One region of the Kitasatospora azatica KCTC 9699 genome, then DNA from elsewhere that is predicted to be linked to it. Evidence: predicted binding sites of a transcription regulator. Region 1 holds the regulator's gene; the other holds the start of a gene.
What was found. The regulator HspR, encoded in region 1, represses chaperone genes until heat shock. The targets are predictions, from matches to a motif close to TTGAGNNNNNNNNNCTCAA.
Positions count from the first base shown of each region.

Region 2: the regulator HspR is predicted to act here: its motif matches at 7,962-7,980, upstream of lon (endopeptidase La).

Region 1 covers NZ_JQMO01000003.1:2,870,292-2,885,527, forward strand. The annotation lists gene BR98_RS23455 (LuxR C-terminal-related transcriptional regulator) at 1-907, shown strand, start outside; gene BR98_RS23460 (helix-turn-helix domain-containing protein) at 904-1,965, shown strand; gene BR98_RS36610 (TIR domain-containing protein) at 2,182-2,808, opposite strand; gene BR98_RS23470 (helix-turn-helix domain-containing protein) at 3,535-4,578, opposite strand; gene BR98_RS23475 (heat shock protein transcriptional repressor HspR) at 4,705-5,232, opposite strand; gene dnaJ (molecular chaperone DnaJ) at 5,239-6,387, opposite strand; gene grpE (nucleotide exchange factor GrpE) at 6,481-7,086, opposite strand; gene dnaK (molecular chaperone DnaK) at 7,083-8,933, opposite strand; gene BR98_RS23495 ((Fe-S)-binding protein) at 9,237-11,453, shown strand; partial or broken gene manB (mannose-1-phosphate guanylyltransferase) at 11,658-12,722, shown strand; gene BR98_RS23505 (Yip1 family protein) at 12,909-13,685, shown strand; gene BR98_RS23510 (alanyl-tRNA editing protein) at 13,728-14,633, shown strand; gene dcd (dCTP deaminase) at 14,646-15,221, opposite strand.
Region 2 covers NZ_JQMO01000003.1:1,354,138-1,369,373, reverse strand. The annotation lists gene BR98_RS42045 (C40 family peptidase) at 1-312, opposite strand, end outside; gene BR98_RS17160 (inorganic phosphate transporter) at 672-1,844, shown strand; gene BR98_RS17155 (hypothetical protein) at 1,855-2,097, shown strand; gene BR98_RS17150 (MFS transporter) at 2,164-3,663, opposite strand; gene BR98_RS17145 (MarR family winged helix-turn-helix transcriptional regulator) at 3,813-4,298, opposite strand; gene BR98_RS17140 (hypothetical protein) at 4,502-4,741, shown strand; gene BR98_RS17135 (GtrA family protein) at 4,794-5,324, opposite strand; gene lon (endopeptidase La) at 5,528-7,939, opposite strand; gene BR98_RS17125 (rhomboid-like protein) at 8,048-8,821, opposite strand; gene BR98_RS17120 (response regulator transcription factor) at 9,301-10,032, shown strand; gene BR98_RS17115 (sensor histidine kinase) at 10,128-11,270, shown strand; partial or broken gene BR98_RS17110 (multifunctional oxoglutarate decarboxylase/oxoglutarate dehydrogenase thiamine pyrophosphate-binding subunit/dihydrolipoyllysine-residue succinyltransferase subunit) at 11,653-15,236, shown strand, end outside.

The sequences.
Region 1 (15,236 bases):
CGCCCTGCACCACCTGGTCGAGGCCGGCCTGCTGATCCCACAGGCGCACGCCGCCGCCTACGTCGCCGTCAGCCCGCGCGCCCTGACCGTCCGGCTCGGCGCCGAGATGCGCGCCCAGGCAGTCCGGCTGCTGGTCGAGTCGGAGAGCGTCAACGACCGCTACGGCGACCTGATCCGGGCCTACGACCGGGTCGCCGCCCCGCCCGCCGGCCGACCGGTCGCCGACTGGGTGCACGGCCTGGAGAACATCCAGAAGCGAATCTCCCAGCTGGTCTCCGAACTGCGCAACGAACTGATCACCGTCCAGCCGGGACACCGCCCGCCCGAACTGCTGGAGAGCGCGCTCGCGCAGGACCTGCCGTTCCTGCGCCGCGGCGGCACCCTGCGCACCATCTACCAGCCGTGCGCGCTGTCCGCGCCCGCCACCGTCTGCTACGCCGCCGAGGTGACCAAACACGGCGGCTGCGTGCGGATCCTGGACGAGCCGTTCCAGCGCACCTTCATCCTGGACCGCAGCATCGCCGTGATCCCCGCCGTCGAGGACTCCAGCACCGCCGTCTTCGTGGAGGACCCGGCCGTCGTCGCCCACCTGCTGCGCGTCTTCGAACGGGACTGGGAGCGGGCCGAGAGCGTTCGCTGGGCCCAGATCCGGATCGCCGAACGCTCCGCCCCGGTGGCCGGACGGGTCGGCGCGCTGCTCGCCCAGGGCCTGACCCAGCAGGGCGTGGCCCGCCGGCTGGGCATCAGCGAGCGCACCGTGGCCGGCCACATCGCCCGGCTGCGGAACCGGTACGGGGCCCGGACGCTCTTTCAGCTGGGCTGGCTGATGCGCGGGTCGAGCGATGAACCGCCGCCCGCGCTGGACGAGGAACCGTTGGACGAGGAGTCGGGGGAGAGCACGCGATGACCGAGACGAGCGGGACCGGGAGCAGCGGGCCTGAGAGCAACGGCCAGAGCGGTAGCGGCCAGAGCGGCAGCGGCACCGGGATCGGCCCGGAGACGAGCCCCCTGCCACTGCCCGGCGAGGCCGCCCGGGCGTTCTACCTGGCGGTCCTCGGCGAGGGCGGCCGACTCCGGATGGCGGAGGTCGGCGAATCCGAGCAGCCCCTGGTCGCCGAACTGCTCGAACTCGGCCTGCTGGCCGCCGAACCCGCCGACGGCGCCTACACCGCCGTCAACCCGCGCGCCGTCGGCGGCCGGCTCAGCGAGGAGCTGCGCTCGGCCGGCACCAGGCTGCTGGTCCAGGCCCAGGAGATGCCCGCGCTGCTGGAGGACCTCAGCCGCGCCTACGACCTGACCCCCCGCAAGGTCGACCGCTCCGGCGAGGTGCGCCACCTGCACGACCAGGCGGAGATCCGCCGCTGGCTCGACCAGAGGTTCGACGACGCGGAGGAGGAGATCCTCTCCGCCCAACCCGGCAACGCCCTGCCCACCTACATCCTGGCCGACTCCGCCCGCCGCACCCGCCCCTTCCTGGAACGCGGCGGCGCCGGCCGTTGCCTCTTCGAGCCCGCCGCCCGGTCCGACGGCCCCACCGCCGCCTACGTCCTGGAATCCACCGAACTGGGCGCCAGGTTCCGGGTGCTCGGCGAGTCCTTCAAGCGGATGACCATCTTCGACCGCCGCACCGCCCTGATACCCGCCACGGCGCAGTACACCAGCACCGCCATCGTCGAGGACCCGGCTGTGGTGTCGTTCCTGGTGGGCATGTTCGAACGCGACTGGTCCCGCGCCGAGCCCGTCCCCTGGAGCACCACCACCCCCGACCCCGCCGCCCTCCCGGTCCACGTCCAGGTCGGCCGCATGCTCTCCCAGGGCCTCACCCAACGCACCGTCGCCACCCGCCTGGGCCTGAGCGAACGCACCGTAGCCGGCCACATCTCCCGCCTGCGCGAGCTGTACGACGCCGCCACCCTGTTCCAACTCGGCTGGCTGATGCGCGCCGCAGCGGGGGAGCGGCGGTAGGGGCGGTAGGGGCGGCAGCCGGGCTCGGTGCCGAACTGCGCGCGGCATCGTGCGACGCACCGTCGACCAGCCCAGGGCCCGTACGGACCCGGGCACCGCAGAGTACGCGGCGTACGCGACTGCTCTGGGTGCCAGGGTCCGGATCCTCGACGAGGACTGACAGCCGACGTTCCGACAGCCGACGTTCCGTCAGCCGACGGTCAGCCGGTCAGCCGGTCAGCCGGTCGCCGCGCCCGTGCTCGGCCAGCTGCGGTACGGGTCGTGCTGCGCCTGGGCGGTGACCGGGCTGAAGTGCTCGCCGGGGGCGGTCCAGAAGCCCTCGCGCAGCGAGAGCGCCATGCCGGCCCAGTCCAGGGCGGTCTCCACGATGTGACGCAGGCTCTCCTGCGACCAGGTGTCGTCGAAGACCAGCGGCAGCACCGGGGCGACCTGCTCGATGGTGGCGATCAGCGGGTTGTGCGTGATCGCCTCGTCCACCAGCAGCACGATCGGCTTGCGCAGCGCGGAGCCCCAGCCGAGTTCCAGCGAGACCCCGGCCGACAGCGGCGAACCGACGTAGGCGAAGACCAGGTCGGCGGTCTGCATGGCACGGAAGTCCGACGGGACACGGGGTTCGGGTGCACGCCCCTCCACCGTCCACGCGTCGCTGTGGTGCGCGCTGAAGACGGCGGCGCCGCTGCGCAGCAGCGAACTGCGCAGCGCGGTCAGCCGGGTGCGGCTGGCCAGCGTCACCACGCTGTCGGCCGGCCCGGTCAGCCGCATCAGCGGCGCGGCGAGGAAGACGCGAGCCCGGCGGCCTTCGGGGGCCTGGGCTGCGTGCTGGCGCATGTAGGGCTCACTCATGGCGATGGCTCCGGGGAAGTGGACGGTCCTGCTGAGTGTGGTGTCAGAGCAGGTGAAGCAGTGCAGGGGGCGGGTGGGGCGGTCGCTGAACCGCTACGAGCCGGAGGGTGCTCGGAACCCGTTCCGCCAATTGATCGTCACTGCTGGTGGCACATGCCGTCCACAGAACCGGTGTGTCATCTCCCTGACTGGCATTTGGATGACACCGGAGTCGGGGGTGATGTCTGGCGGCGCTCCGACAAACAGGTGTCATATTTATGCCTGGCAGCACGATGACATGGGCTGCTGGACGCCTGAGCTTGCCTCTAGGCCGGAGTATGGCTTTGATAAACGATTGTTCGCGTCTACCCACCAAGGGTATGGCGGGGCGCTGACAATGTTCGTTATATCAGGTTCATGACAAGGAGGCACCGCATGCGTCGTGCACCTCGATCCGGGATTCGCGCGGTGGTGACGGCTGCTGCTGTCGGCGCAGTTCTGCTGGTGTCTGGAGCCATTGGCGTCAGCGCTGCCCAGCCGAACGATTGGAAGTGGGGCACTCTTGCGGCACCTGCCGACTACGGCTGGGGACCCACTCACGCTTTGGCCGGCGGCACGGCTGACGCCGCAGCGGTGGCATCGCCGTCCGACTACGCCTGGGGCGTCTAGGACAGCCCGCCTCCGTGGGAGTGGCCCGGCGCTGTTGTCGCTCGACGACGACGCGCTGGGCCGCCGAGTGGAGTGCCGCTAGTCCTTCTTGGTTTCCTCGTTCACGAGAACCTCGCCCTCGTCGTCCCGGTAGAGGCTTCCCGGGGCACTGAGCGCCATCCGCCAGCCGAGCTGGAAGAGTGTCTCCGACCCGTACTCCTCGCGGAACTCGGCGATGTGCCGGGCAAGGGTCCGCTCACTGATGCCCAGGTTCCGGGCGATGACCCGGTGGCCGACCCCTTGGATCATCATGCGCAGGATATTGGTGCGCAGCCGGGATATGACCTCGGGCGGGACCTCGGCTGCCCCCAGAAACGGGCTGGACCGCTCCCACAGGCGCTCGAACGAGTCCAGCATGTAGGCGACGACACCCGGGTCACTGACGAAGGCGGCCTTCTCGGTGTCGCCCTGAACGGGTATCACGGCGACCCGGCGATCGATGATGATGAGTCGGGTGAACGGCTCCTCCAAGGTCCTGACCTCGGCGCCCTCTTCCGTCATGCGCTCGACGTACTGCCTGGTCGGGGCCGAGTAGCGGGCACTGGGGTGGTAGACGATCCGCCGCGCGACGCCCCGGCGGATCAGCGACAGGTCGCCCTCCATCACCTCCTGCACCAGGGACTGGCGCCGGCTCCCGCCCGGTTGGGCGGTCAGGACCTCCCGCTCGGCGCCGTCGACCAGAGTGCTCACCCGCTGGTTGATCTCAACCAGTCCGTGGATGTGCTCCACCGGACCACCCGGATGGAATTGCTGATCCAGGGACTGATAAGCGTGACTCAAGTCCTGCATGGCAGCTGGTATGGATACCGCCTGAGAGAGCAGAGAAAGAGCCTGCTTCTGCCAGGCAGAACTGAGGCGGTTGGCCAACCGATTCGGATCAGTGGCGGTCACCACCGAGGTTTTTCCTTGGCCCAGAACCAATAGACCGAGTTCGGCGAGTTCCGTGTACGGGCCACCGAGTTGCGTCTCGTCGACCTCGATACTTCCACCCGCGGCGATGACCCGGAGATACAGGGACTTCGCCTCCGCTGACACGAAGTCGACGTGCTCCTTCTCCACCTCGGCCCCGCCTGTCGAACTCATCCCTTGGCTCCCCCTCCCGGGAAAAGTCGTTACTGCTGCAGTTGGCAGCACTCTACGCAAGTGCGGGAGCGCTTGGCACCCCACCAACCGATGGGGTGCCAAGCGCTCCTGTCAGGCTTGCCTTCGCTACCGCCGAGGCCGCCACACCACCAGCGCGCTCGACTGGGTCGCCGGCTGGTACGGCACCAGATCCCGCCGGTACGAGGCGTGCACCGCGGCCTCGCGGGCCTGCAGGGCGGCGCCGGCGCCCTCCACCGCGGCGGCGAGTTCGGCGACCCGGGACTGCAGGGCGGCGACCTGGTTCTCGAGTTCGATGATGCGCTTGATCCCGGCCAGGTTGATGCCCTCGTCCTGGGAGAGGCGCTGGACCTCGCGCAGCTGCTGGATGTCGCGGGCCGAGTAGCGCCGGCCGCCGCCGCCGGTGCGGTCGGGGCAGACCAGGCCGAGGCGGTCGTACTGGCGCAGGGTCTGCGGGTGCAGGCCGGAGAGCTCGGCGGCCACCGAGATCACGTAGACCGGGGTCTCCTCGGTGAGCACGTAGCTCGGCCCGGCCGAGGCGGCCGTGCGGCGGGGGCGGGGCGAGGGGCCGCCGGGCAGGCCCTCGCCGAGGCCTGCGCCGATGCCGGGTCCCGTGCCGGATTCAGCGGGGGTCATGTCAGGTCACGCTCCCTCCGCCGCCTTGAAGAGGGCGGCTCGCGGGTCCTCGGATGCGGTGGCGTCGCGGTACTGCTCCAGAGCGTTCAGGGCATCCCCGGTGGTCTGCTGGGGCACCGTCACCTCGACGGTGACCAGCAGGTCGCCCCGGGTGCCGTCCTTGCGGGTGGCGCCCTTGCCGCGGGCCCGCAGGGTCAGGCCGTTGGCGCTCCCGGCCGGCAGCCGCAGCTTCACGGCCGGGCCGTTCAGGGTGGGGACGTCGATGGTGCCACCGAGTGCGGCCTCGGGGAAGGAGACCGGCACGGTCACGGTGAGGTTGTCGCCCTTGCGGCCGAAGACCGGGTGGCTGGAGACGTGCACGGTGACGTAGAGGTCGCCGGGCTGGCCGCCGCGCTCGCCCTGGGCGCCCTTGCCCTTGAGCCGGATCCGCTGGGCGTCCTGGACCCCGGCCGGGATCCGGACCTGCATGGTGCGGGCCGAGCTGGCCCGGCCGCTGCCGTGGCAGTCGGGGCAGGGGTCGTCGACGATCATGCCGCGGCCCTTGCAGTCCCGGCAGGGCTCGGAGAGCGCGAAGGCGCCCTGGCCCCGGCTCACCGTGCCGGCGCCGACGCAGGTCGGGCAGACCCGGGGGGTGGTGCCGGCCTTGGCACCGGTGCCGGCGCAGGTCCGGCAGGCGGCCTGGCTGGTCATCCGCAGCGGGACGGTGGCGCCGTCCACCGCCTCCTCGAAGCTGAGCGTCACCTCGGTCTCGACGTCCGCGCCGCGGCGGGGCTGGGCCTGCCGGCCGCCGCGGTTGAACAGCCCGCCGAAGACATCGCCGATGCCGCCGCCGCTGCTGGTCTGGGAGCCGCTGAACAGGTCACCGAAGTCGAAGCTGTAGCCGTTGCCGCCGGCGCCCGGGGTGCGCATGCCGCCGGGGCCGAAGAGGCTGCGGGCCTCGTCGTACTCCTTGCGGCGCTTCTCGTCGGAGAGGACGTCGTAGGCCTCGGAGATGTCCTTGAAGCGGTCCTCCGCCTTGACGTCGCCCTTGTTGGCGTCCGGGTGGAACTCCCGGGCGAGCTTGCGGTAGGTCTTCTTGATCTCGGCGGTGGTGGCGTCCTTGGGCACGCCGAGGACCTTGTAGTAGTCCTTCTCCACGTAGTCCTTCGTGCTCATGGCTGCCGCCACCTCCCATTCGTAATCACTGATACGGCACTGCGGAGCCGCACGTCACCAGAGGCGACGCGCGACCCCGCAGCGCACAGCGTGTCAGTTCTCGGACGCACCGTCAGCCTCGGGGGCCTCCGAATCCGGGCCGCCGGTGGACTGGGTGCCCGGCTGAGGTTCCGCGACCGCCACCATCGCCGGGCGGATGATCCGCTCGCCGATCCGGTAACCGGGCTGCAGCACCTGCACACAGGTGTCCTCGGTGACCTCCGAGGAGTAGCTGTGCATCAGTGCCTCGTGCAGGTTCGGGTCGAAGGGCTCGCCCTCCTTGCCGAACTGCTGCAGGCCCAGCTTGGCGACCACCGTCTCCAGGTTGTCGGAGACGGACTTGAACCCGCCGGTCACCTCGCCGTGCTCACGGGCCCGGCCGATGTCGTCCAGCACCGGGATCAGGGACTCCAGGATGTTGGAGACCGCGATCTCGCGGACCGTCAGCCGGTCGCGCTCGACCCGCTTGCGGTAGTTCTGGTACTCGGCCTGCAGGCGCTGCAGGTCGGCGGTGCGCTCGGCCAGCTCGCGCTTGGCGGCGGCCAGGTCGTCGGTCCCCTCCGCCGAGGCGCCCTTGAGGGCTTCCTCGGCGGCCTTCAGGACCGCCTCGTCGGCGTTGGAGTCGTCGCTGGGCTCCACGCCCTGCGGCTTCTCCGTCATGCGGCACCACCCTTGGGCTTCTCGTCGTCGATGATCTCGGCGTCGACGACGTCCTCGTCAGCGGCCCCCTTGCCGTCCTGGGCACCGGCGGCACCGGCGGCGGCACCCGAGGCCTGGGCGTCGGCGTAGAGCGCCTGACCCAGCTTCTGGGCGGTGGTGGAGACCTTCTCCGAGGCCTCGCGGATGGCCGCGATGTCCTCGCCCTTCAGGGCCTCCTTGAGCTCGCCGATCGAGGCCTCGACCTCGGTCTTGACGTCGGCCGGGAGCTTGTCGGTGTTGTCCGCGATGAACTTCTCGGTCGAGTAGACGAGCTGCTCGGCCTGGTTGCGGGTCTCCACGGCCTCGCGGCGCTTGTGGTCCTCCTCCGCGTACTGCTCGGCCTCGCGGGTCATCCGCTCGATGTCGTCCTTCGGCAGCGAGGAGCCGCCGGTGACGGTCATCCGCTGCTCCTTGCCGGTGCCGAGGTCCTTGGCGCCGACGTGCATGATGCCGTTGGCGTCGATGTCGAAGGTGACCTCGATCTGCGGCAGGCCGCGCGGGGCCGGCGGCAGGCCGGTCAGCTCGAACATGCCGAGCTTCTTGTTGTACGCCGCGATCTCGCGCTCGCCCTGGTAGACCTGGATCTGCACGGAGGGCTGGTTGTCCTCGGCGGTGGTGAAGATCTCCGAACGCTTGGTCGGGATCGTGGTGTTGCGCTCGATCAGCTTGGTCATGATGCCGCCCTTGGTCTCGATGCCCAGGGACAGCGGGGTGACGTCGAGCAGCAGGACGTCCTTGACCTCGCCCTTCAGCACACCGGCCTGCAGCGCGGCGCCGATCGCGACGACCTCGTCCGGGTTGACGCCCTTGTTGGCGTCCTTGCCGCCGGTCAGCTCCTTGACGAGCTCGGCGACGGCCGGCATGCGGGTCGAGCCACCGACCAGGACGACGTGGTCGATCTCGGAGAGCGAGATGCCGGCGTCCTTGATCACGTTGTGGAACGGGTGCTTGCAGCGGTCCAGCAGGTCCGCGGTCAGCTGCTGGAACTGGGCCCGGGTGAGCTTCTCGTCCAGGTGCAGCGGGCCCTCGGCGGAGGCCGTGATGTAGGGCAGGTTGATCGAGGTCTCGGAGGAGGAGGAGAGCTCGATCTTGGCCTTCTCGGCCGCCTCGCGCAGACGCTGCAGCGCCATCTTGTCCTTGGACAGGTCGACCCCGTGGCCGGCCTGGAAGACCTTCACCAGGTGGTCGACGACCCGCTGGTCCCAGTCGTCACCACCGAGGTGGTTGTCACCGTTGGTGGCCTTGACCTCGACCACGCCGTCGCCGATCTCGAGCAGCGAGACGTCGAAGGTGCCGCCACCGAGGTCGAAGACCAGGATGGTCTGGTCGTCCTTGTCCAGGCCGTAGGCCAGGGCTGCGGCGGTCGGCTCGTTGACGATGCGCAGGACGTTCAGGCCCGCGATCTCGCCGGCCTCCTTGGTGGCCTGGCGCTCGGAGTCGTTGAAGTACGCCGGGACGGTGATCACCGCGTCGGTGACCGTCTCGCCCAGGTAGGCCTCGGCGTCGCGCTTCAGCTTCTGCAGGATGAAGGCGCTGATCTGCTGGGGGTTGAAGTCCTTGCCGTCCAGGTTGATCTTCCACCCGGTGCCCATGTGGCGCTTGACCGAGCGGATGGTGCGGTCGACGTTGGTCACCGCCTGGCGCTTGGCGACCTCGCCGACCAGCACCTCGCCGTTCTTGGCGAAGGCGACGACGGACGGCGTGGTCCGGGCGCCCTCGGCGTTGGTGATGACGGTGGGCTCACCGCCTTCGAGAACACTGACCACCGAGTTGGTCGTGCCGAGGTCGATACCGACCGCGCGTGCCATCGTGGATACCTCCATGGAGAAGTTGAGCTTTACGCGCTCAAGCATGCCTGAGCGACGGAGGGTCGTCAACAGGGCTGAGTGGATGTCGCTCAACTTTATTGCGCGCTTATCTGCAAGGGTTCCGGTGCGCCTTCCGGGTGAGGGATCCTGGAGTGACTGCCGCCATAGCCTGCGCATCTTCTGAGTGGACGTTAACGCGCGGTAATGTCCGCCCCGATCCCTGGATTAAGTTACCGGTGAGTACACTGCCGGGAGGGGCCCCTCCAACTGCAGGGGTCGGCACGCACAGGAGACGGAGAGCCGATGCAGCTAGCAGCGATCGTCATCTCGCTGATCATTACCGTGATCGGCATCGCGCTCGCCACTCGCGCGGGCATGTACATCTACAAGGTCGTCACGACCGGGCAGCCGGACGCCACCCGGACCGGCCGGCCGGTCCAGCGCGCCAAGACGGTGGGCGTCGAGTTCCTCGGCCACACCCGGATGAACCGCTGGGGGATCGTCGGCGTCGCGCACTGGTTCGTCGCGGTCGGCTTCTTCAGCCTCTTCCTCACCATCGTCAACGCCTTCGGCCAGCTCTTCGACGTCAACTTCGTGCTGCCGGTGCTCGGCGACTGGCTGCCGTACGAGCTGTTCGTCGAGTTCGTCGGCACCTTCACCGTCCTCGGCATCGCGACCCTGATGGTGATCCGGCTGCTCAGCCTGCCCTCCCGGGCCGGCCGCAAGTCCCGGTTCGCCGGCTCGATCGCCTGGCAGGCCTTCTACGTCGAGTACACGATCCTCGGCATCGGCATCTGCATCATGCTGCTGCGCGGCCTGGAGGGGGCGCTGACCGGCGTCACCTCCTACGAGGCGAAGTACCTGGTCTCGTACCCGCTGGTGGCCGCCTTCGGCAGCCTCTCGCACGCCACCGTGGTCAACCTGATCTACATCGTCGCGATGGTGAAGATCAGCGTCTCCTTCGCCTGGGCGACCACCATCGGCCTCAACCCCTCGATGGGTGTGGCCTGGCACCGCTTCCTGGCGTTCTTCAACATCTTCTTCAAGCGCGAGGAGGACGGCGGCGTCGCCCTCGGCGCGCTGCGCCCGATGACCAGTGGCGGCGCCCCGATCGACTTCGAGGACCCGGCCGACGACGCCGTCTTCGGCGTCTCCCAGGTCGAGCACTTCGCCTGGAAGGGCATTCTCGACTTCTCCACCTGCACCGAGTGCGGCCGTTGCCAGTCGCAGTGCCCCGCCTGGAACACCGGCAAGCCGCTCTCGCCGAAGCTGCTGATCATGGGCCTGCGCGAGCACGCCTTCGCCAAGGCGCCGTACCTGCTGGCCGGTGGCGGCAAGGACATGGAGGGCAACGAGAAGGCGACCGCCGAGCAGCTCGCGGGTGTGCCGGCTTCGGCCCTGGCCGAGGCCGAGCGTCCGCTGATCGGCACCGCCGAGGAGAACGGCGTCATCGACCCCGACGTGCTGTGGTCCTGCACCACCTGCGGTGCCTGCGTCGAGCAGTGCCCCGTCGACATCGAGCACATCGACCACATCGTCGACATGCGCCGCTACCAGGTGATGATCGAGAGCTCCTTCCCGACCGAGGCCGGGACGATGCTCAAGAACCTGGAGAACAAGGGCAACCCGTGGGGCATGGCCACCAAGGCCCGCCTGGACTGGGTGAAGGAGCTGAAGAAGGAGACCGGCATCGAGGTGCCGGTGATCGGCGAGGACATCGACCCCGCCGAGGTCGAGTACCTCTACTGGGTCGGTTGCGCCGGTGCGCTCGAGGACCGCGCGAAGAAGACCACCAAGGCCTTCGCGGAGCTGCTGCACACCGCCGGCGTCCAGTTCGCCATCCTCGGCAAGGAGGAGTCCTGCACCGGTGACTCCGCCCGCCGCCTGGGCAACGAGTTCCTCTTCCAGATGCTCGGCGCGCAGAACGTCGAGACGCTGAACGCGGCGCTGGAGGACGCTCCGAAGAAGCGGATCGTCGCCACCTGCCCGCACTGCTTCAACACCATCGCCAACGAGTACCCGCAGCTCGGCGGGCACTTCGAGGTCATCCACCACACCCAGCTGCTGCAGCACCTGATCGACGAGGGCAAGTTGGTCCCGGTCAACCCGGTCGAGGGTCTGATCACCTATCACGACCCGTGCTACCTGGGCCGCCACAACAAGGTCTACAGCCCGCCGCGCGAGATCATGGACAAGGTCCCGGGCCTGCGCCAGCAGGAGATGCACCGTCACAAGGAGCGCGGTTTCTGCTGCGGCGCCGGTGGCGCGCGGATGTGGATGGAGGAGCGGATCGGCAAGCGGATCAACACCGAGCGGGTGGACGAGGCGCTGTCGCTCAACCCCGACATCGTCTCCACCGCCTGCCCGTTCTGCCTGGTGATGCTCTCCGACTCGGTGAACGGAAAGAAGAACGAGGGTGTCGCCAAGGAACACCTCAAGGTGGTCGACGTGGCGCAGCTGCTGCTCGACTCGGTGAAGGCCACGCCGGCCGCTCCGATTGCCGAGGCTGCCGAGGTTTAGAGCGGGAGTTCGAGGCGAGCGCGAATGTGCTTGCGGCTCGAAGCCTCACATATGATGCCTGCCCCGGGTGGTATCCGCCCGGGGCAGGTTGCTGCGCTGTACTACAAGCACCTCTGTACGACAAGCACCAAGCACCCAAGCGACGGTCCTGGCAACACTCCACAGGCCAGGTCGCTGACCGGAACCAAGGGGAGAAACCCACAGATGACCCAGGCGATCATGCTGGTCGGCGGTCAGGGCACTCGGCTGCGCCCGCTCACCACGCACACCCCGAAGCCCATGCTCCCGGTCGCCGGTGTGCCGTTCATCGCGCACCAGCTGGCCCGGGCAGCGGCGGCGGGCGTGACCCGCGTGGTGCTGGCCACCTCCTACCTGGCCGAGGTCTTCGAGGAGCACTTCGCCGACGGGTCGCCGTACGGGCTCGAGCTGGTCTACCTCACCGAGGTCGAGCCGCTCGGCACCGGTGGCGCGATCCGCAACGCCGCCGAGGGCCTGACCTGCGGCCCGGACGAGCCGGTGCTCATCTTCAACGGCGACATCCTCTCCGGCCTGGACATCGCGGCGCTGCGGGACGGCCACGTGGCCGCCGGCGCCGACGTCACCCTGCACCTGACCCGGGTCGAGGACCCGCGCGCCTTCGGCCTGGTCCCGACCGACGAGGCCGGCCGGGTGCTGGAGTTCCTGGAGAAGCCGGAGACCCCCGAGCAGATCGTCACCGACCAGATCAACGCCGGGTGCTACGTGTTCACCCGATCGGTGATCGACCGGATCCCGGCCGGCCGGGTGGTCTCGGTCGAGCGCGAGACCTTCCCGGAGCTGCTGGAGACCGGCGCCCTGGTCCGCGGCGTGGTCGACACCTCGTACTGGCTGGACCTCGGCACCCCCGCCGCCTTCGTGCGCGGCTCGGCCGACCTGGTGCTCGGCCGGGTCGACTCGCCCGCCGTCCCCGGCCCGACCGGTGAGGCCCTGCTGCTGCCCGGCGCCACCGTCGACCCCGCCGCCGTGCTCAGCTCCGGCACCGTGATCGCCGACGGCGCCTCGGTCGCGGCCGGTGCGATCGTCGAGGGCAGCGTCGTGCTGCCCGGCGCGGTGATCAGCGCGGACGCCGTGGTGAAGGACTCGATCGTGGGCGCCTTCGCGGTGATCGGGGACCGTACCGTGCTGGACGGCGCGGTGATCGGCGACGGCGCCGTGGTCGAGTCCGACAACGAGCTGCCGAACGGCATCCGGATCGCCTGCGGCACCCGCCTGCCGGTGGGCGCGGTGCGCACCACCGCGGGCCCCGGCGGCTGCCCCGCCGGCGAGTCCTCGGCGGCGACCGTGCACGGCTCGGTGCTGCAGAAGTAGTACCGACCGGCTCCTGCGGCGGGGCTGCGGCGCCGGTGTGCGTCACAGCCCTGCTGCAACCCGCCGGGTGTCCGGGCCGCCGTTCGGCTTTCCGGGTACCTTCGGAGGGTGGCTGGCAACGGGTATCAGAGCGGGTGGGGCGGGGCGCCGTCCGGGGGCGAACAGTACGGCGGTGACCAGTACGGCGGTCCGTACCAGGGGGACCAGCCGGGGTTCACCCGGGAGTTCCCGGCAGGCGGGGCGGACGGGTATCCGGAACCCGCTCACGACCTCGGGTACGAGCAGGCGGAGAGCGTCGCCACCTACCGGGCCGGCGCCCGCACCGCGCCGCGGGCCAGCGGTCCGCGACCGCGCTGGCGGGAGCTGCTGACCGGCCTCTACCGGTCGCCGAACCGCACCTTCGACCTGACCCGCGACCACCAGCTCTGGCTGCCCGCCGTCACCGTCTCACTGCTCTACGGCGTGCTCGCGGTGCTCGGCTTCGGCGACACCCACAACGAGGTGGTCAGCTCCACCTTCACGGTCGCCGCCTGGTCGCTGGCCGGGGCGGCCATCGGCTTCACGCTGGCCGGCCTGATGCTCGGCTCGGTGACCTACGCGCTGGCCCGCCAGCTCGGCGGCGACGGCCCGTTGGCGTCCACCGTGGGCCTGGCGGTGCTGATCGGCTGGACCACGGACGTGCCACGGCTGCTGCTCGCGCTCTTCCTGCCGTCCGGCAACCCGGTGGTGCAGGCGCTCGGCTGGGCGAGCTGGCTGCTCTGCGCCGGCCTGCTGACCGCCATGGTCCGCCGGGTGCACGACCTACCCTGGGGCAAGGCCGCCGGTGCGGCATCCCTGCAGCTGCTCGCCCTGCTGGTGCTGATCAAGCTGCCGACACTCGGCTGATCTTCCCCACCCTGTCTGCGTGTTCACCTACGGAGTTCCTGAATGACCCTCCCCACCACCCGAGTCAGCTTCCCCGGCGGGGCGGTGACCGGCGAGTCCACCGTGCTCGCCGTCCACCCGCTCGGCGACGGCCGGTTCGGCCTCGTCACCGCCGAGACCCCGTTCCACCCGCTCGACCACACCTGGCCCGACCAGCCCGCCGACACCGGCACGCTGACCGTGGCGGGCACCGAGCTGGCTGTGGTGGACTGCCTGACCGGCGCGGTGGGCCCCGACAGCGACGAGCTGCTGGTCGGCGCGGACATTCCGGTGCGGCGCGGTGACGAGGCCTGGTCCTGGCTGGTGCTGCACGTGCTCGCGGGCGACCCCGCCGCGGCGGTCGGCGGCGAACTGCTCGGCGCCGAGGTCGCCCTGGCGGTGGACGCCGAACGCCGGCTCGCCGTCTCCGCCGCGCACACCGGCTGCCACCTGCTCGCGCTCGCCCTCAACGAGGCGCTGGCTCCGCGCTGGCGCAAGGACCCGGGCCGCGCGGACGCCTTCGGCAACCCCGACTTCGACAGCCTCGCGATGGCCTCCTCGGTGATGGACACCGAGGCCAGCACCGACGTCTACCGGCTGGGCAAGTCGCTGCGCAAGAAGGGCTTCACGGTCGACGCGGTCGAGGAGCTGCCGGCTCTGGCCGAGGCGCTCCCGGCGATCACCGCCGCCGTCAACGAGCGGCTGGCCGGCTGGGTCGCCGCCGACGCCCCGGTGCGGATCGAGGTCCCCGGCCCCGAACTGACCGCCCGCCGCCGCTGGCTGTGCGAGCTGCCGGCCGGCTCGGCGGCCATCGCCTGCGGTGGCAGCCACCTCCACCGTCTGGGTCAACTCTCCTCGCTGGAGACCGAGTTGACCCTCTCTGACGACGGATCAGAGCTCACCGCGGTGACCCGCCCGAAGCGGATCTGATCCGACTGCGCCCTACACCTTGGTCTGGTGGAAGTTGAGGTAGGACCGCGAGGGCGTCGGCCCGCGCTGCCCCTGGTAGCGCGAGCCGTACCGCTCCGAGCCGTACGGGTGCTCGGAGGGCGAGGAGAGCCGGAACAGGCAGAGCTGCCCGATCTTCATCCCCGGGTACAGCTTGATCGGCAGCGTCGCGACGTTCGACAGCTCCAGCGTCACGTGCCCGCTGAACCCCGGGTCGATGAAGCCGGCCGTCGAGTGCGTCAGCAGCCCCAGCCGTCCCAGGCTCGACTTGCCCTCCAGCCGGGAGGCGACGTCGTCCGGCAGCGAGATCACCTCGTAGGTGGACGCGAGCACGAACTCGCCCGGGTGCAGGATGAACGGCTCCTCGCCCTCCGGCTCCACCAGCCTGGTGAGGTCCGGCTGCTCCTGCGAGGGATCGATGTGCGGGTACCGGTGGTTCTCGAACACCCGGAAGAAGCGGTCCAGCCGCACGTCGATGCTGGAGGGCTGGATCATGGCAGGGTCGAACGGGTCGAGCACGACCCGGCCCTTGTCGATCTCATTGCGGATGTCTTTGTCGGAGAGCAGCACGCCACGAGAGTACGT
Region 2 (15,236 bases), 1.5 Mb from region 1:
ACCCTGCTGGGCGGTCAGGCGCTGGGCGGTGGCGTTGTACTGCTCGGTCGCCGACTCGGCGTTCTGGTAGAGCAGGTGGATCTTGTCGAGCAGCGGCCCGAGGGTGGCCTTGGCGGCGGCCAGCGGGTCGGCCGCGGGGTCGGTGCCGGGCACCGCCGGGGCGCTGCTGGAGGGCGCGGGCGAGGGTGCCGGAGCGGCGAAGGCGGCGGTGGCGGCCACCGGCAGCGCCAGCGCGGCCATCGCCAGCACGGCGCCGCAGCGCAGGGCGGCCCGGAGCCAGGGCTGGCTGCCGATCATCTGGTCACGTCGCACGGCCCACATCGGCGCCGGCCTCCCCCTTCGTCCGCCCGCTGGTCACGGGCCCCCGGGTGATCCTGCCATGCCAGCCGTCGGAGACGGCAGGTGGCGTCCGGGCGAACTGATGAATTCTCAGCCGAACGCCGACTGGTGACGCAGATCTCATCTTTCGGCAGCAAGACGGACATTCTCCGCATACCCCCAGATCGCACCAGGTCAAGACATCTGCCAGACTCTCTGCGGCAAGGCTCAGGACATGTACAACTCCCTGAAGCCGTGGGTAGTTAACCTTCCGTTCACCCACCATCCCTACGGTCACCGCTGAGCACAGCTGCAGAACACGTCAGTCCGACAACTACGACGATTGTTTGGTTATGGAACACATCACGTTCCTGGTGGCGGTGGTGATCGTCACGGCGCTCGCCTTCGACTTCACCAACGGCTTCCACGACACCGCCAACGCGATGGCCACCTCCATCGCCACCGGCGCACTGCGGCCCAAGGTCGCCGTCACCATCGCCGCGATCCTCAACTTCGCGGGTGCCTTCCTGTCCGTGAAGGTGGCCGGGACCATCTCCGGCGGCATCGTCAACGAGAAGGCGGGCATCCACCCCTCGGTGATCTTCGCCGCGCTGGCCGGCGCGATCCTGTGGAACCTGCTGACCTGGCTGCGCGGCCTGCCGTCCAGCTCCTCGCACGCGCTGTACGGCGGCCTGATCGGCGCCACCGTGGTCGGGGTCGGACTGCACGGGGTGAACTTCAGCGTCGTGGTCAGCAAGATCCTGATCCCGGCCGTGGCCTCCCCGATCGTGGCCGGCCTGGCCGCCTGGGGCGCCACCAAGGCCGCCTACCTGATCACCCGCAAGGCCGGTGAGAAGACCAGCACCAAGGGCTTCAAGGTCGGCCAGATGTTCTCCGCCTCGCTGGTCTCGCTGGCGCACGGCACCAACGACGCGCAGAAGACCATGGGCATCATCACCCTGACCCTGGTCTCGGCCGGCGCGCTGCCCAAGCACTCGCTGCCCCCCACCTGGGTGATCGTCAGCGCCGGCCTGGCCATCGCGATCGGCACCTACATGGGCGGCTGGCGGATCATCCGCAGCATGGGCAAGGGCCTGACCGACGTTCAGGCGCCGCAGGGCTTCGCCGCCGAGACGGCCACCACCGCGGTCATCCTGACCTCCTCGCACATGGGCTACGGCCTGTCCACCACCCAGGTGGTCTCCGGCGGCATCATGGGCGCCGGCCTGGGCGGCCCGAAGGCCCAGGTGCACTGGAGCATGGCCCGCCGGATGGTCTACACCTGGGGCCTGACCCTGCCCGCCGCCGCCACCGTGGCCGGCGCGGCCGCCTTCGTCGCGGACCGCGGCACCTGGGGCGTGCTGCTGGTCGGTGCCGCGCTGGTGCTCGGCTCGGGCTCCATGTGGCTGATCTCGCGCCGCCAGCCGGTGACCGCCGGCAACGTCAACGAGGTCACCCCGGTGGACGTGACGCCGACCGCGTCCGCCACCGCACCGTCCGCCGTCACCACCACCGTCGCTGCCTGAGGAGGCTGCCATGCAGATCAAGTGGAACGCCCTCGCGCAGACCGCCGGCATCAGCTTCACCATCACGGTGCTCGTGGTCGCCGCCTTCGCCCTCGGCATCCTGGCCCTGTCCCGGCGCGAGGCCGCCGTCGAGGCCTCGGCCGCCGGTGAGTCCGGCGCCGGTCGCGGCACCGTCGCGCTGGCCGGCGCGGGTGTCTGCTTCGCCGCCTGCGCGGCGGCGGTCGGCTACGGGATCAGCCTGATCGCGGGCTGACACCCGGACACAACGCGAGAGGGGCTCCGCACGAACCGTGCGGAGCCCCTCTCGCGTTGGTCGCGGTCAGCCGCTCTCGCGGGTGCGCAGCGGCACCTCGCGGATGCCCAGCACCAGCAGGAAGGCCAGCAGCGCGAACGGCGCCGCGACCAGGAAGACGGTGCCGATCCCGTGCCCGAAGGCGTCGGTGACCAGCGGCACCAGCGGCGCGGGCAGCCGGTGCAGGTCGGGCAGCTCGCCGCCGCCCGGCGCACCGCCGGCTGCGGGCAGGTGCGCGGCCGCCAGGTTCTGGGTCAGGTAGTGGGTGACCTTGGTGCCGAGCAGCGCGCCGAGCGCGGAGACACCCATCGCCCCGCCCATGGTGCGGAAGAAGGTGACCGCCGAACTGGCCGTGCCCAGTTCCTTGACCGGGACGGTGTTCTGCACCGCCAGCACCAGGTTCTGCGAGGTCAGGCCGAGGCCCACGCCGGTGGCGAGCATGTAGAGCGAGAGCAGTCCGTACGGGGTGTCGGCCCGGGCGGTGCCGAGCAGCAGGAAGCCGAGGGCGAGCAGGAAGGTGCCGGCCACCAGGTAGCGCTTCCACTTGCCGTGCTTGGTGATCAGTCGGCCGGCCGCCGCGGAGGAGGCGGCCAGGCCCAGGATCATCGGCAGCGTCATGATGCCGGCCATGGTGGGGGTCTTCTCCCTGGCCAGCTGGAAGTACTGGCTCAGGAAGGTGGTCGCGCCGTACATCCCGATCCCGACCAGCGCGCTGGCCGCGGCGGCCAGGCTCACCGTGCGGTGCCGGAACAGGGTGAGCGGGATGATCGGCTCGGCGGCCCGACACTCGGTCAGCACGAAGAGCGCGGCCAGCAGCAGCCCGCCGCCGACCATCGCCGCGGTCTGCCAGGAGGCCCAGGGGTAGTTCTTGCCGGCCAGCGTCACCCAGATCATCAGCAGGCTGACCGCGCCGGCGATCAGCAGCGCGCCGAGGTAGTCGATCCTGGCCTTCCGCCGGACCACCGGCAGGTGCAGGGTGCGCTGCAGCACCACGATGGCGACCAGCGAGAACGGGATGCCGACGTAGAAGCACCAGCGCCAGCCGAGCCAGGGGGTGTCCACGATGACGCCGCCGATCAGCGGCCCACCGATCGTGGCCAGTGCGAAGACGGCGCCGAAGTAGCCGCTGTAGCGGCCGCGTTCGCGCGGCGGGACCATGGCCGCCAGGCAGATCTGGCCGAGCGCGACCACGCCGCCGGCGCCGATGCCCTGCAGCACCCGGCAGCCGATCAGCTCGCTGGTGTTCTGCGAGAGGCCGGCCAGCGTCGAGGAGACGATGTAGATCACCAGTGCCACCTGCATCAGCAGTTTCTTGCTGACCAGGTCGGAGAGCTTGCCCCAGATCGGGGTGGAGGCGGTGAGGCTGAGCAGGGCAGCGGTGATCACCCAGGTGTAGGCGGACTCGCCGCCGTGCAGGTCGCGCAGGATGGTCGGCAGCGCGTTGGAGACGATGGTCGAGGAGAGGACCGCCACGAAGAGGCCGAGCAGCAGGCCGGAGAGCGCTTCGAGGATCTCCCGGTGCGTCATCGGACGGTCGTCGGCACCGCCCTGGTGCTGGCGGTGGACCTGGGGTGTCGCGGGTATTGCGGCCATGGAGACGCGTCCTTAGATTCGTTGCCCAGGGCAACTATAAGGACATTGGTTGACTCAGGCAACCTTCTCGGCCGGCAACCTTGTCAGTCGGCAAGCTCCGGGTGCCGGTAGAGGGTCTGGGCCGCCTCGTTGAACCGGGCCAGCAGCCGGGCGAACTGGGCCAGGTCGTCCGCCTCCCAGGCGCCGAGCAGCTCGCGGAACGAGGCCAGCCGCGCCTCGTGCGCCCTGCGGTAGCGCCGGGCGCCGTCCTCGGTGAGCGAGACCAGCGAGGCCCGCCCGTCCAGCGGGTCCGGCTGCCGGGCCACCAGGTCGAGCTCCTCCAGCGCCTTGATCTGCCGGCTGATGGTCGCCTTGCCCACCCCGAAGTGAGTGCCGACCTCGGTCACCCGGACCTCGCCGGCGTCGTAGAGGTGGGCCAGCAGGCTGTAGGCCATCCCCTCCAGCTGCGGGTGCACCAGGCGGGACATCTCGGCCGAGCGGGCCCGGCCGCGCCGGAACATCACCGCGACCTCGCGCTCCACCGCACGGAAGACAGCCTCCTGCGCCGCCTGCTCCTCGTCCACGCCCACCGCCGCTCACCAGCCCGTTTCGCCGATCCCCGGCGCGCGATCAGTATCCACGAAACCGTTCATGCTATGACGTGTCGAACTAGTCCGTCTTGCTGCCGTATCGCCGGAAATGGAGCGCCGATGCCAGGATTCGTCAGCGAGTTCAAGGACGCCGTCACCGCCCGCGCAGCCCTCCTGGTCGTCGCCGTGCTGCTGCTCCGCTGATGCCGCCGTTCTGGCGGGCGATCGGCGCCTGGCTGCCGAACGGCGCCGGCACCGAGGTGGCCCGCTCGATCGCCCACTTCGGCGGCACCGACGTCACCGCGCCGCTGCTGGTGCTCAGCGCCTGGGCGGTGGCCGGCTTCGCGCTCGCCCTGCTCGCGGTAGTGATCCGGCCCCGGAGCGGCCGCCCGATGGCGGCGGCCCCGGGGCCGGAGGTCGAGCTGACGCGGGTTCAGCCCTGAAAGTCGTGGGGTCGTGCAGGTCGCGCAGGTCTGCGGGTCGTGCGGAAGGCGGTCAGCCCACCCGCGCCGGCGGCTCGGCCTGCTCGTCGGCGGTCTCGCCGCTCGCCTTGGTGGTGGTGAAGACGAACTTCTTCATCGCCCAGTAGCGGAACGCCATCGCCACCAGCGTGCCGAGGATCATGCCGCTCATGAAGTCGGCGACTTCCTGCGTGAAGTGCGTCACATTCGGCTCGCGCAGGTTGAACACGTACCGGCTGGCCAGCAGCGGCAGGTCGTTCACACCCACCGCGATCGCGCTGACCACGATGAACGGGATGGCCTCCTTGTGGCTGCCCTCGGAGCGGAACGACCACGCCCGGTTGAGCAGGTAGGAGACCACGGTGGCCACGGCCGTCGCGATGGTCAGCGCGACCACCGGCTTGGATCCGCAGACGGTGAGCTTCAGCCCGTAGTTGATCACCAGCGTCAGCACGAAGCACGTGCCACCCACCAGCAGGAACTTCACCAGACTGCGGTGCTGCACCAGGAACGGACGCAGCGGCCCAGGCACCTTGGCCAGGGCTTTCTGTGTAGGCGACGGCATTTGCGCAGTGTCGCACAGGAACCCGATCGGCTGTCACCCGACTCCCCGGATCGGCACGCCGGTCAGCCTGCCGCGATCCGGAGCGCGCCCGTGGTAGCGCCCTGGTGGACCACACCGGCGGTGGGTGCACGACCGATGCCCGGCGGACCGTCAGGTCCGTCGGGCACCGGTCACGCTCCGGTCGGGCACCGCTCCGCGTCAGCTCACGCCGCCGCGCTCTCCACCAGCACCCCCGCCGGCTCCAGGGCCAGCGCCAGCACCTCGCGGACGTCCGCGACCGGGTGCACGGTCAGGCGCTCCAACACCTCGGCCGGGACGTCGTCCAGGTCGGGCTCGTTGCGCTTGGGGATGATCACCGTGGTGATACCGGCCCGGTCGGCGGCGAGCAGCTTCTGCTTGACGCCCCCGATCGGCAGCACCCGGCCGGTGAGCGAGACCTCGCCGGTCATCGCCACATCGGTGCGGACCTTGCGGCCGGAGAGCAGCGAGGCCAGCGCGGTGGTCATGGTGATGCCGGCGCTCGGTCCGTCCTTGGGGACGGCGCCCGCGGGGACGTGCAGGTGGATGCCGCGCTCCCGCAGTCCGGTGACCGGGAGCTCCAGCTCGGCGCCGCGCGAGCGCAGGAAGGAGAGCGCGATGTGGGCGGACTCCTTCATCACGTCGCCCAGCTGCCCGGTCAGCGTGAGGCCGGTGGAGCCGGTCTCCGCGTCGGCCAGCGAGGCCTCGATGTAGAGGACGTCGCCGCCGGCGCCGGTGACCGCCAGGCCGGTGGCCACGCCGGGCACGGCGGTACGCCGCTCCGCGGGCTCCTGGGCCGACTCCGGGGTGTGGTGCGGCCGGCCGATCAGGCCGCGCAGGTCCTCGGCGCCGATCGCGGTGGGCAGCTCACGCTCGCCCAGCTCGCTCTGCGCGGCGACCTTGCGCAGGATCCGGGCCACCGCCCGCTCCAGGTTCCGCACGCCGGCCTCGCGGGTGTACTCGCCGGCCAGCTTGCGCAGCGCCTCCTCGGAGACCGTCACGGTGTCGCCGGACAGGCCGGTCCGCTCCAGTTGCCGGGGCAGCAGGTGGTCGCGCGCGATGACGACCTTCTCGTCCTCGGTGTAGCCGTCCAGTCGGACCAGTTCCATCCGGTCGAGCAGCGGCTCGGGGATGGCCTCCAGCACGTTGGCGGTGGCCAGGAAGACCACGTCGGACAGGTCGAGCTCGACCTCCAGGTAGTGGTCCCGGAAGGTGTGGTTCTGCGCCGGGTCCAGCACCTCGAGCAGGGCGGCGGCCGGGTCGCCCCGGTAGTCCGAGCCGACCTTGTCGATCTCGTCCAGCAGCACCACCGGGTTCATCGAGCCGGCCTCCTTGATGGCCCGCACGATCCGGCCGGGCAGCGCGCCGACGTAGGTGCGCCGGTGGCCGCGGATCTCGGCCTCGTCGCGCACCCCGCCGAGGGCCACCCGGACGAAGTCGCGGCCCATCGCCCGGGCCACCGACTCGCCCAGCGAGGTCTTGCCGACGCCGGGCGGGCCGACCAGGGCCAGCACCGCTCCGCCGCGACGGCCGCCGACCAGGGTCAGCCCCTGGTCGGACCGGCGCTTGCGCACCGCCAGGTACTCGACGATCCGGTCCTTCACATCGGCCAGGCCGGCGTGGTCGGCGTCCAGCACCGCGCGGGCGCCGGCGATGTCGTAGGTGTCCTCGCTGCGGTTGTTCCACGGCAGCTCGAGCACGGTGTCCAGCCAGGTGCGGATCCAACTGCCCTCGGGCGACTGGTCGCTGGAGCGCTCCAGCTTGTCGACCTCCTTGAGGGCGGCCTCGCGGACCTTCTCCGGCAGGTCGGCGGCCTCGACCCGGGCGCGGTAGTCGCCCTCCTCGTCCACCGCCTCGCCGTTCAGCTCGGCCAGCTCCTTGCGCACCGCCTCCAGCTGGCGGCGGAGCAGGAACTCCTTCTGCTGCTTGGCCACGCCCTCCTCGACGTCCTTGCGGATGGTGTCGTTGACCTCCTCCTCGGCGAGGTGGTCGCGCAGCAGCTGCAGGGCGTACTCCAGCCGGGCCACCTGGTCGGCCTCCAGCAGCACCTTGAGCTTCTGCTCGGCGGTGGCGAAGGGGGCGTAGCCGACGTTGTCGGCCAGCTCGCCGACGCCCTCGATCTGCGCGACCCGGTCGACGATCTGCCAGGCGCCGCGCTTGCGCAGCCACTCGGTGGAGACCGCCTTGTACTCCTTGACCAGCTCGGCGGCCCGGCCGGCCACCGGCGTGCCCACCGAGGACTCGCGGAACGGGCTGGTCTCCACCCAGAGCGCGGCGCCGGGGCCGGTGGTGCCGACGCCGATCCGCACCCGGCGGACCGCGCGGACCAGTGCGGCCGGCTCGCCGTCGGCCAGCCGGCCGACCTGCTCGACGGTGGCCAGGGTGCCGACCGCCGCGTAGGAGCCGTCCAGCCGGGGCACCAGCAGCACCTGCGGCTTGCCGCCGTCCACCGACGACCGGGCGGCGGCCCGGGCCGCCTCCACGGCGGCCCGCACCTCGGTGTCCTTGAGGTCCAGCGGCACCACCATGCCCGGGAGCACCACCTCGTCGTCGAGGGGCAGCACGGGCAGAGTGAGCGAAGCGGACGTCGATGCCATGATCTCTCCCCAGTCAGTGAACTTGAGTCGACATGACTAAGGCTTGGTCAGGGCCGGATGTTCCCCGGGCTTTGTTCGCTCTGAGCGATCAGGGAGGGAAGGTTCGGACTACGCCCGGTCGAGCGCCGGCTGCGTCAAGTTGGCATCGAGCCGACTGCGCTGCCGCACCGGCCGGAGCGGCCCGCGCGGACCGCGGCGCGGCCGCCGCAGCACCGGCCAGAGCGCCACTCCGGCGAGCAGGGCGGTCGGGTGCCCGACCGCCGTGACCAGGTCCTGGTCCGAGGTGATCTGGTGGACGATCAACAGCACCGCCCCGGTCAGACCGAGCAGCCGCCCGCGCGGCGTGAGCAGGCCGCTGAGCGCCCCCAGGCTGGCCAGCACGCCGTAGCTGACGCCGATGTCCAGCTCGTCCAGGATGCCCGGACCGATCTTGCCGAGCGCCACCGCGACCCCCACCACCAGCTGGGAGAGCAGCGTCCCGGCGACATGGCCGGCCGCGAAGACCCCGGCCGCGCGCAGCGGGCCGACCCGGCGCTCCAGCGGCGCCACGGTGAAGGCGAAGGCCCACAGGTAGGGCATCCAGACCGGCCCGGCCACCCAGAGCCCGCTCATCAGCAGCGAGCGCACGGGGGTGCTGAGCAGGTGGTGGCCGTCGGTGCTGGACATGGTCTGCAGCTGGTGCACCAGCCGCGGGTCGGCGAGCCGGGCGAAGACCGTGGTGCCGGCCAGCACCAGCAGGTAGAGCAGCGCGAAGGGGTTGCGCCGGGGCGTCGGCGCACGATCCAGCACCCACTGCAGCGGGCCGGTCCGCAGGCCCAGGCGCAGGCCCGCGTAGGGCGCCACTGGGGCGCATCGCGCGCCGCCCCGAGATGCGTCCGCCATTGCGCCTCCGTCCGTCGCCGGTCCACCGGGCCAGTCGGGGCCAGGTGAGCATGACACGCTCGCTCCGCGTGCACACCGTGCCATCAGGGGCCGGTTTCGTCCACGGTACGGGTTCAGCCTGAGAGTCAGCTGAGGAAGCTTCTGTGGTGCTCGTTACGGCAGTTCAGGACTTGGTATAGACCTTCATGCGGGAAAGCACAGCCGCCGGGGCGGTGACGGGTTCGTGCATACACACCGTTACGGTGAGGCGACATGGACGGGTAAGGTAGCGGCCCGTGCCGGTCCCCGGGGCGCGCGCTACGGCCGGTGGTCCGGAAATCTGCGGTCCGCCTGCCGGGGCCTGCCCGCTGTCCGTACGCTGCGAGGTGTGCAGCCCGGGACCACGTACCGGCACGGCAAACAACGACGGAACAAGACTACGAGCGGTGCCGCACTCCCACAGGTGACGGCCCGCAGGCCCTGGGGGCGGTGGCGTGACCGTGACAGAAATTCAGCAGGACACCAGCGCGAGCGGTGTGATTGCCCAACGACGTGTTCTGGTGGTGGAGGACGAACCCACCATCGCCGAGTCCATCGCGGCCCGACTGGGCGCGGAGGGCTTCAAGGTCGCCGTGGCGCACGACGGTCCCGGCGCGGTGGACGGCTTCCACACCTGGCAGCCGGATCTCGTGGTGCTCGACATCATGCTCCCCGGCTTCGACGGCCTCGAGGTCTGCCGCCGGATCCAGGCCCAGCGCCCGGTCCCGGTGCTGATGCTGACCGCCCGCGACGACGAGACCGACCTGCTGGTCGGCCTCGGTGTGGGCGCCGACGACTACATGACCAAGCCGTTCTCGATGCGCGAGCTGGCGGCCCGGGTCAACGTGCTGCTCCGCCGGGTCGAACGGGCCCAGCAGGCGGCCAGAACCCCGGCCCTCGGATCGCTGCGCTTCGGCGAACTGGAGATCGACCATGTCCAGCGCCGGGTCCGGCTCGCCTCGGGCGACGTCCACCTGACGCCGACCGAGTTCGACCTGCTGGCCTGCCTGGCCGCCCAGCCGCGCGCGGTGCTCACCCGCGAGCAGCTGCTGGCCGAGGTCTGGGACTGGACCGACGCCTCCGGCACCCGCACCGTGGACAGCCACGTCAAGGCGCTGCGCCGGAAGATCGGTGCGACCTGGATCCGTACCGTGCACGGCGTGGGCTACGCACTGGAGGCACCGGTCGGATGACCGGCCCGGTCGACCACCGAGGTGGGTCGACCAGTGATGTGAATGGGTACCTGCGGGGGGCCACGGGGGCACAGGAGCACGGGGACCGAGCACCGATGACAACCGATACCGAGTCCGACCCGAAGCCGCGCCGGCGGCCGCTGGGTCGATTGGCAGCGCGGATCTGGCAGGCCATCCGGCCGCTCGATCCGGTGCGTTCGATCAAGGGCAGGCTGGGCCTGCTGGTGATCATCGCGGTGGTCATCGCCACCGGCCTGGTGGTGATCGCGATCCGGTCCGGCACCCAGGTGCGGGTGATCATGGTCTTCTCGATGATCGCCTCGCTGCTCTTCATGCAACTGCTGGCCCACACCCTCACCGCGCCGCTGCGCGAGATGACGGTGGCGGCCCGGGCGATGGCCGGCGGCGACTACAGCCGCCGGGTCAAGGCCGGCTCACGCGACGAGATCGGCGAGCTGGCGGCCACCTTCAACACCATGGCCGCCGATCTGGAGGCCGCCGACCGGCACCGCCGGGAGCTGGTGGCCAACGTCTCGCACGAGCTGCGGACACCGATCGCGGCACTGCAGGCGGTGCTGGAGAACATGGTGGACGGCGTGGTCCCCCCCGATGCGGGGACCCTCGGCGCAGCCCTGGAGCAGACCGAGCGGCTCGGTCGACTGGTCACCCACCTGCTGGACCTGTCCAAGCTGGACGGCGGCGTGGTGCCACTGGACGCCCGCGAGTTCGAGGTCGGCCCTTTCCTCACCGGCGTGCTGCGCGGGCTCACGGTGGACGGCGCGACCGCCGGCGGCGCGTGGAGCCGGCGCGACGACGTCCGGCTGCGCCTCGACGTGCACCCGGAGGGCCTGACCGGCGTGGCCGATCCGGAGCGGCTGCACCAGGTGGTGGCCAATCTGGTGGACAACGCCTGCAAGCACTCCCCGGCCGGCGGACTGGTGACGGTCCGGGCCCGGGCCGGCGAGTCGCCGCAGGCCCTGCTGCTCGAGGTGGAGGACCAGGGCCCGGGGATCCCGGCCCAGGACCGCACCCGGGTCTTCGACCGGTTCAGCCGGACCGGCACCGCGACCGCGCACGGTCCGGGCAGCGACGGCGGCACCGGTCTCGGCCTGGCCATCGCCCGCTGGGCGGTGGACCTGCACGGCGGTCGGATCGAGGTGGCGGACGGCTCCGGCGGCTGCCTGATCCAGGTGGCGCTGCCGGGCGAGCTGCCGGCGGTGCCACGGCCTCGGCTGTGAAGCCCACCGCGCAGCCCGCTGTGAAGCTCGCCGTGAAGCCCGGAGGTGGCCGCTGACCAGCGCCGACCTCCCGTACTGTCCACCGCGGCCAGCTTTGTCACCGAATTGGGACAACTCGGTGATCGACAGCCCCGAAACGGTCACAACCGGCCAATCTCCCGGCTCTTTGTCCGCTTTGGGGCTGTTTTATCCGCTGCTCAGCCGCGATCGCTTCCCCGCCCAGGCGCGTTTCTAACGCATCTTTCCGGCCAATGTGGCTGAGGACACTGTGATCTGGGCGACGCCTACCCCCCGGGGACTGCGCGATCACTGATCAGGGGCGTAGCCTTAATCCCCGCTGTCCAAACATCCCAAAAGGAAGCGGAAGAGGGCGGTTGCCGCCGTGTCGCCACAGTCCCCTGAAACCCCCAACAGCTCGGCAAGCTCCACTGGCTTCGGCCCCAATGAGTGGCTCGTCGACGAGATCTACCAGCAGTACCTCCAGGATCCGAACTCGGTCGACCGAGCCTGGTGGGACTTTTTCGCCGACTACAAGCCCGGTACCGAGGTGACCCCAGTGACCCAGGCCGCGACCCAGGTCGGCCCCACGCCGACCACCGTTGCTGCCCCTGCCCCAGCTGCCGCCCCCGTGGCGCCTGCCCCCGCCGCCGCTCCGGCAGCCGCGCCCGCCGCCCCGTGGCCGCGCCCGCGCCTGTCGCCGCCGCGCCGCTGGCAGCCGCTCCGGCCGCGCCCCCGGCCCCCAAGGCCGCCGCGCAGGCCGCTCCGGTGGTGGAGAGCGCAGGGCCCGAGCTCGTCCCGCTGCGCGGCCCGGCCAAGGCGGTGGCGACCAACATGGACGCCTCGCTCGAGGTCCCGACGGCCACCAGCGTGCGCGCCGTCCCGGCCAAGCTGTTGATCGACAACCGCATCGTCATCAACAACCACCTGCAGCGCGCCCGTGGCGGCAAGGTCTCCTTCACGCACCTGATCGGCTACGCCATGGTGCAGGCGCTGAAGGCGACCCCGGGCATGAACCACAGCTACCAGGTCAAGGACGGCAAGTCCTTCCTGGTGAAGCCGGACCATGTGAACCTGGGCCTGGCGATCGACCTGGTGAAGCCCAACGGTGACCGCCAGCTGGTGGTCGCGGCCATCAAGAAGGCCGAGACGCTGGACTTCTTCGGCTTCTGGCAGGCCTACGAGGACATCGTCCGCCGGGCCCGCGCCAACAAGCTGACGATGGACGACTTCACCGGCGTCACCGTCTCGCTGACCAACCCGGGCGGCATCGGCACCGTGCACTCGGTGCCGCGCCTGATGCAGGGTCAGGGCACCATCCTCGGTGTCGGCGCGATGGAGTACCCGGCCGAGTTCCAGGGCTCCAACCCGGAGACCCTGGCCCGGCTCGGCGTCTCCAAGATCATGACGCTGACCTCGACGTACGACCACCGGGTCATCCAGGGCGCCGCCTCCGGCGAGTTCCTGCGCGCGATCCACCAGCTCCTGCTGGGCGAGCACGGCTTCTACGACGAGGTCTTCGAGTCGCTGCGGATCCCGTACGAGCCGGTCCGCTGGGCCACCGACGTCGCCACCACGCACGAGGACGACGTCAACAAGACCGCCCGCGTCATGGAGCTCATCCACTCCTACCGGGTCCGCGGCCACCTGATGGCCGACACCGACCCGCTGGAGTACAAGCAGCGCAAGCACCCCGACCTGGACGTGGTCCAGCACGGCCTCACCCTGTGGGACCTGGAGCGCGAGTTCGCGGTCGGCGGCTTCGGCGGCCAGAAGATGATGAAGCTGCGCGACGTCCTCGGACTGCTGCGCAACACCTATTGCCGCACCGTCGGCATCGAGTACATGCACATCCAGGACCCCAAGCAGCGCAAGTGGCTGCAGGAACGCCTGGAGAAGCCGTACACGAAGCCGGAGCGCGAGGAGCAGCTGCGGATCCTGCGCCGGCTGAACTCGGCGGAGGCCTTCGAGACCTTCCTGCAGACCAAGTACGTCGGCCAGAAGCGCTTCTCGCTGGAGGGCGGCGAGTCGCTGATCCCGCTGCTGGACGCGACCATCGACTCGGCGGCCGAGCACCGCCTGGACGAGGCCGTCATCGGCATGGCCCACCGCGGCCGGCTCAACGTGCTGGCCAACATCGTCGGCAAGCCGTACGGCAAGATCTTCGGCGAGTTCGAGGGCAACCTGGACCCGAAGTCGATGCACGGCTCCGGCGACGTGAAGTACCACCTCGGCTCCGAGGGCACCTTCACCGGCCTGGACGGCGAGACCATCAAGGTCTCGCTGGCCGCCAACCCGTCCCACCTGGAGACGGTCGACCCGGTGGTCGAGGGCATCGCCCGGGCCAAGCAGGACATCCTGGACCAGGGCGGCACCACCTTCCCGGTGCTGCCGATCCAGATCCACGGCGACGCGGCCTTCGCCGGCCAGGGCGTGGTCGCGGAGACCCTGAACATGTCGCAGCTGCGCGGCTACCGCACCGGCGGCACCGTGCACATCGTGGTGAACAACCAGGTCGGCTTCACCGCCGCCCCGGCCTCGTCCCGCTCCTCGATGTACTGCACCGACGTGGCCCGGATGATCGAGGCCCCGATCTTCCACGTGAACGGCGACGACCCGGAGGCCGTGGTCCGCATCGCGCGGCTCGCCTTCGAGTTCCGTCAGGCCTTCCACAAGGACGTCGTGATCGACCTCATCTGCTACCGCCGCCGCGGTCACAACGAGGCCGACAACCCGTCGTTCACCCAGCCGCTGATGTACGACCTGATCGACAAGAAGCGCTCGGTGCGCAAGCTCTACACCGAGGGTCTGATCGGTCGCGGCGACATCACCATGGAAGAGGCGGAGCAGGCGCTCCAGGACTTCCAGGGCCAGCTGGAGAAGGTCTTCGCGGAGGTCCGCGACGCGGCCTCGGCGCAGACCGCGGCCGCCAACGGCCGCCCGGTCGCCGACTTCCCGGTCAACATCCAGACCGGCATCTCCCAGGAGATGGTCAAGCGGATCGCCGCCTCGCAGGTCAACCTGCCCGACTGGCTGACCGTGCACCCGCGTCTGCTGCCGCAGCTGCAGCGCCGCGCCGCCTCGATCGAGGACGGCACCATCGACTGGGCCACCGGCGAGACCCTCGCCATCGGCTCGCTGCTGATGGAGGGTCACCCGGTCCGGCTCGCCGGCCAGGACAGCCGCCGCGGCACCTTCGGCCAGCGCCACGCGGTGCTGATCGACCGGGTCACCGGCGAGGACTACACCCCGCTGCTGTACCTGACCGAGGACCAGGCCCGCTACACCGTCTACGACAGCCTGCTGTCGGAGTACGCGGCGATGGGCTTCGAGTACGGCTACTCGCTGACCCGCCCGAACTCGCTGGTCATGTGGGAGGCGCAGTTCGGCGACTTCGTCAACGGCGCGCAGTCGGTGGTGGACGAGTACATCTCCTCGGCCGAGCAGAAGTGGGGCCAGCACTCCGGCGTCACCCTGCTGCTGCCGCACGGCTACGAGGGCCAGGGACCGGACCACTCGTCGGCCCGCCCGGAGCGCTTCCTGCAGCTGTGCGCCGAGAACAACATGACGGTCGCCATGCCGACGCTGCCGTCGAACTACTTCCACCTGCTGCGCTGGCAGGTGCACAACCCGCACCACAAGCCGCTGATCGTCTTCACGCCGAAGTCGATGCTGCGTCTGAAGGCGGCGGCGAGTGCGGCGGAGGAGTTCACCTCCGGTTCGTTCCGTCCGGTGATCGGCGACTCCACGGTCGACCCGAAGAACGTGCGCAAGGTGGTCATCACCGCGGGCAAGTTCTACTACGACCTGGAGGCGGCCCGCGCCGAGCGCGGCGTCACCGACACCGCCCTGGTCCGGATCGAGCGGCTCTACCCGCTGCCGGTCGCGGAGCTCCAGGAGGAGCTGGCCCGCTACGGCGAGGACGTCCAGTTCATCTGGGCCCAGGAGGAGCCGGCCAACCAGGGTGCC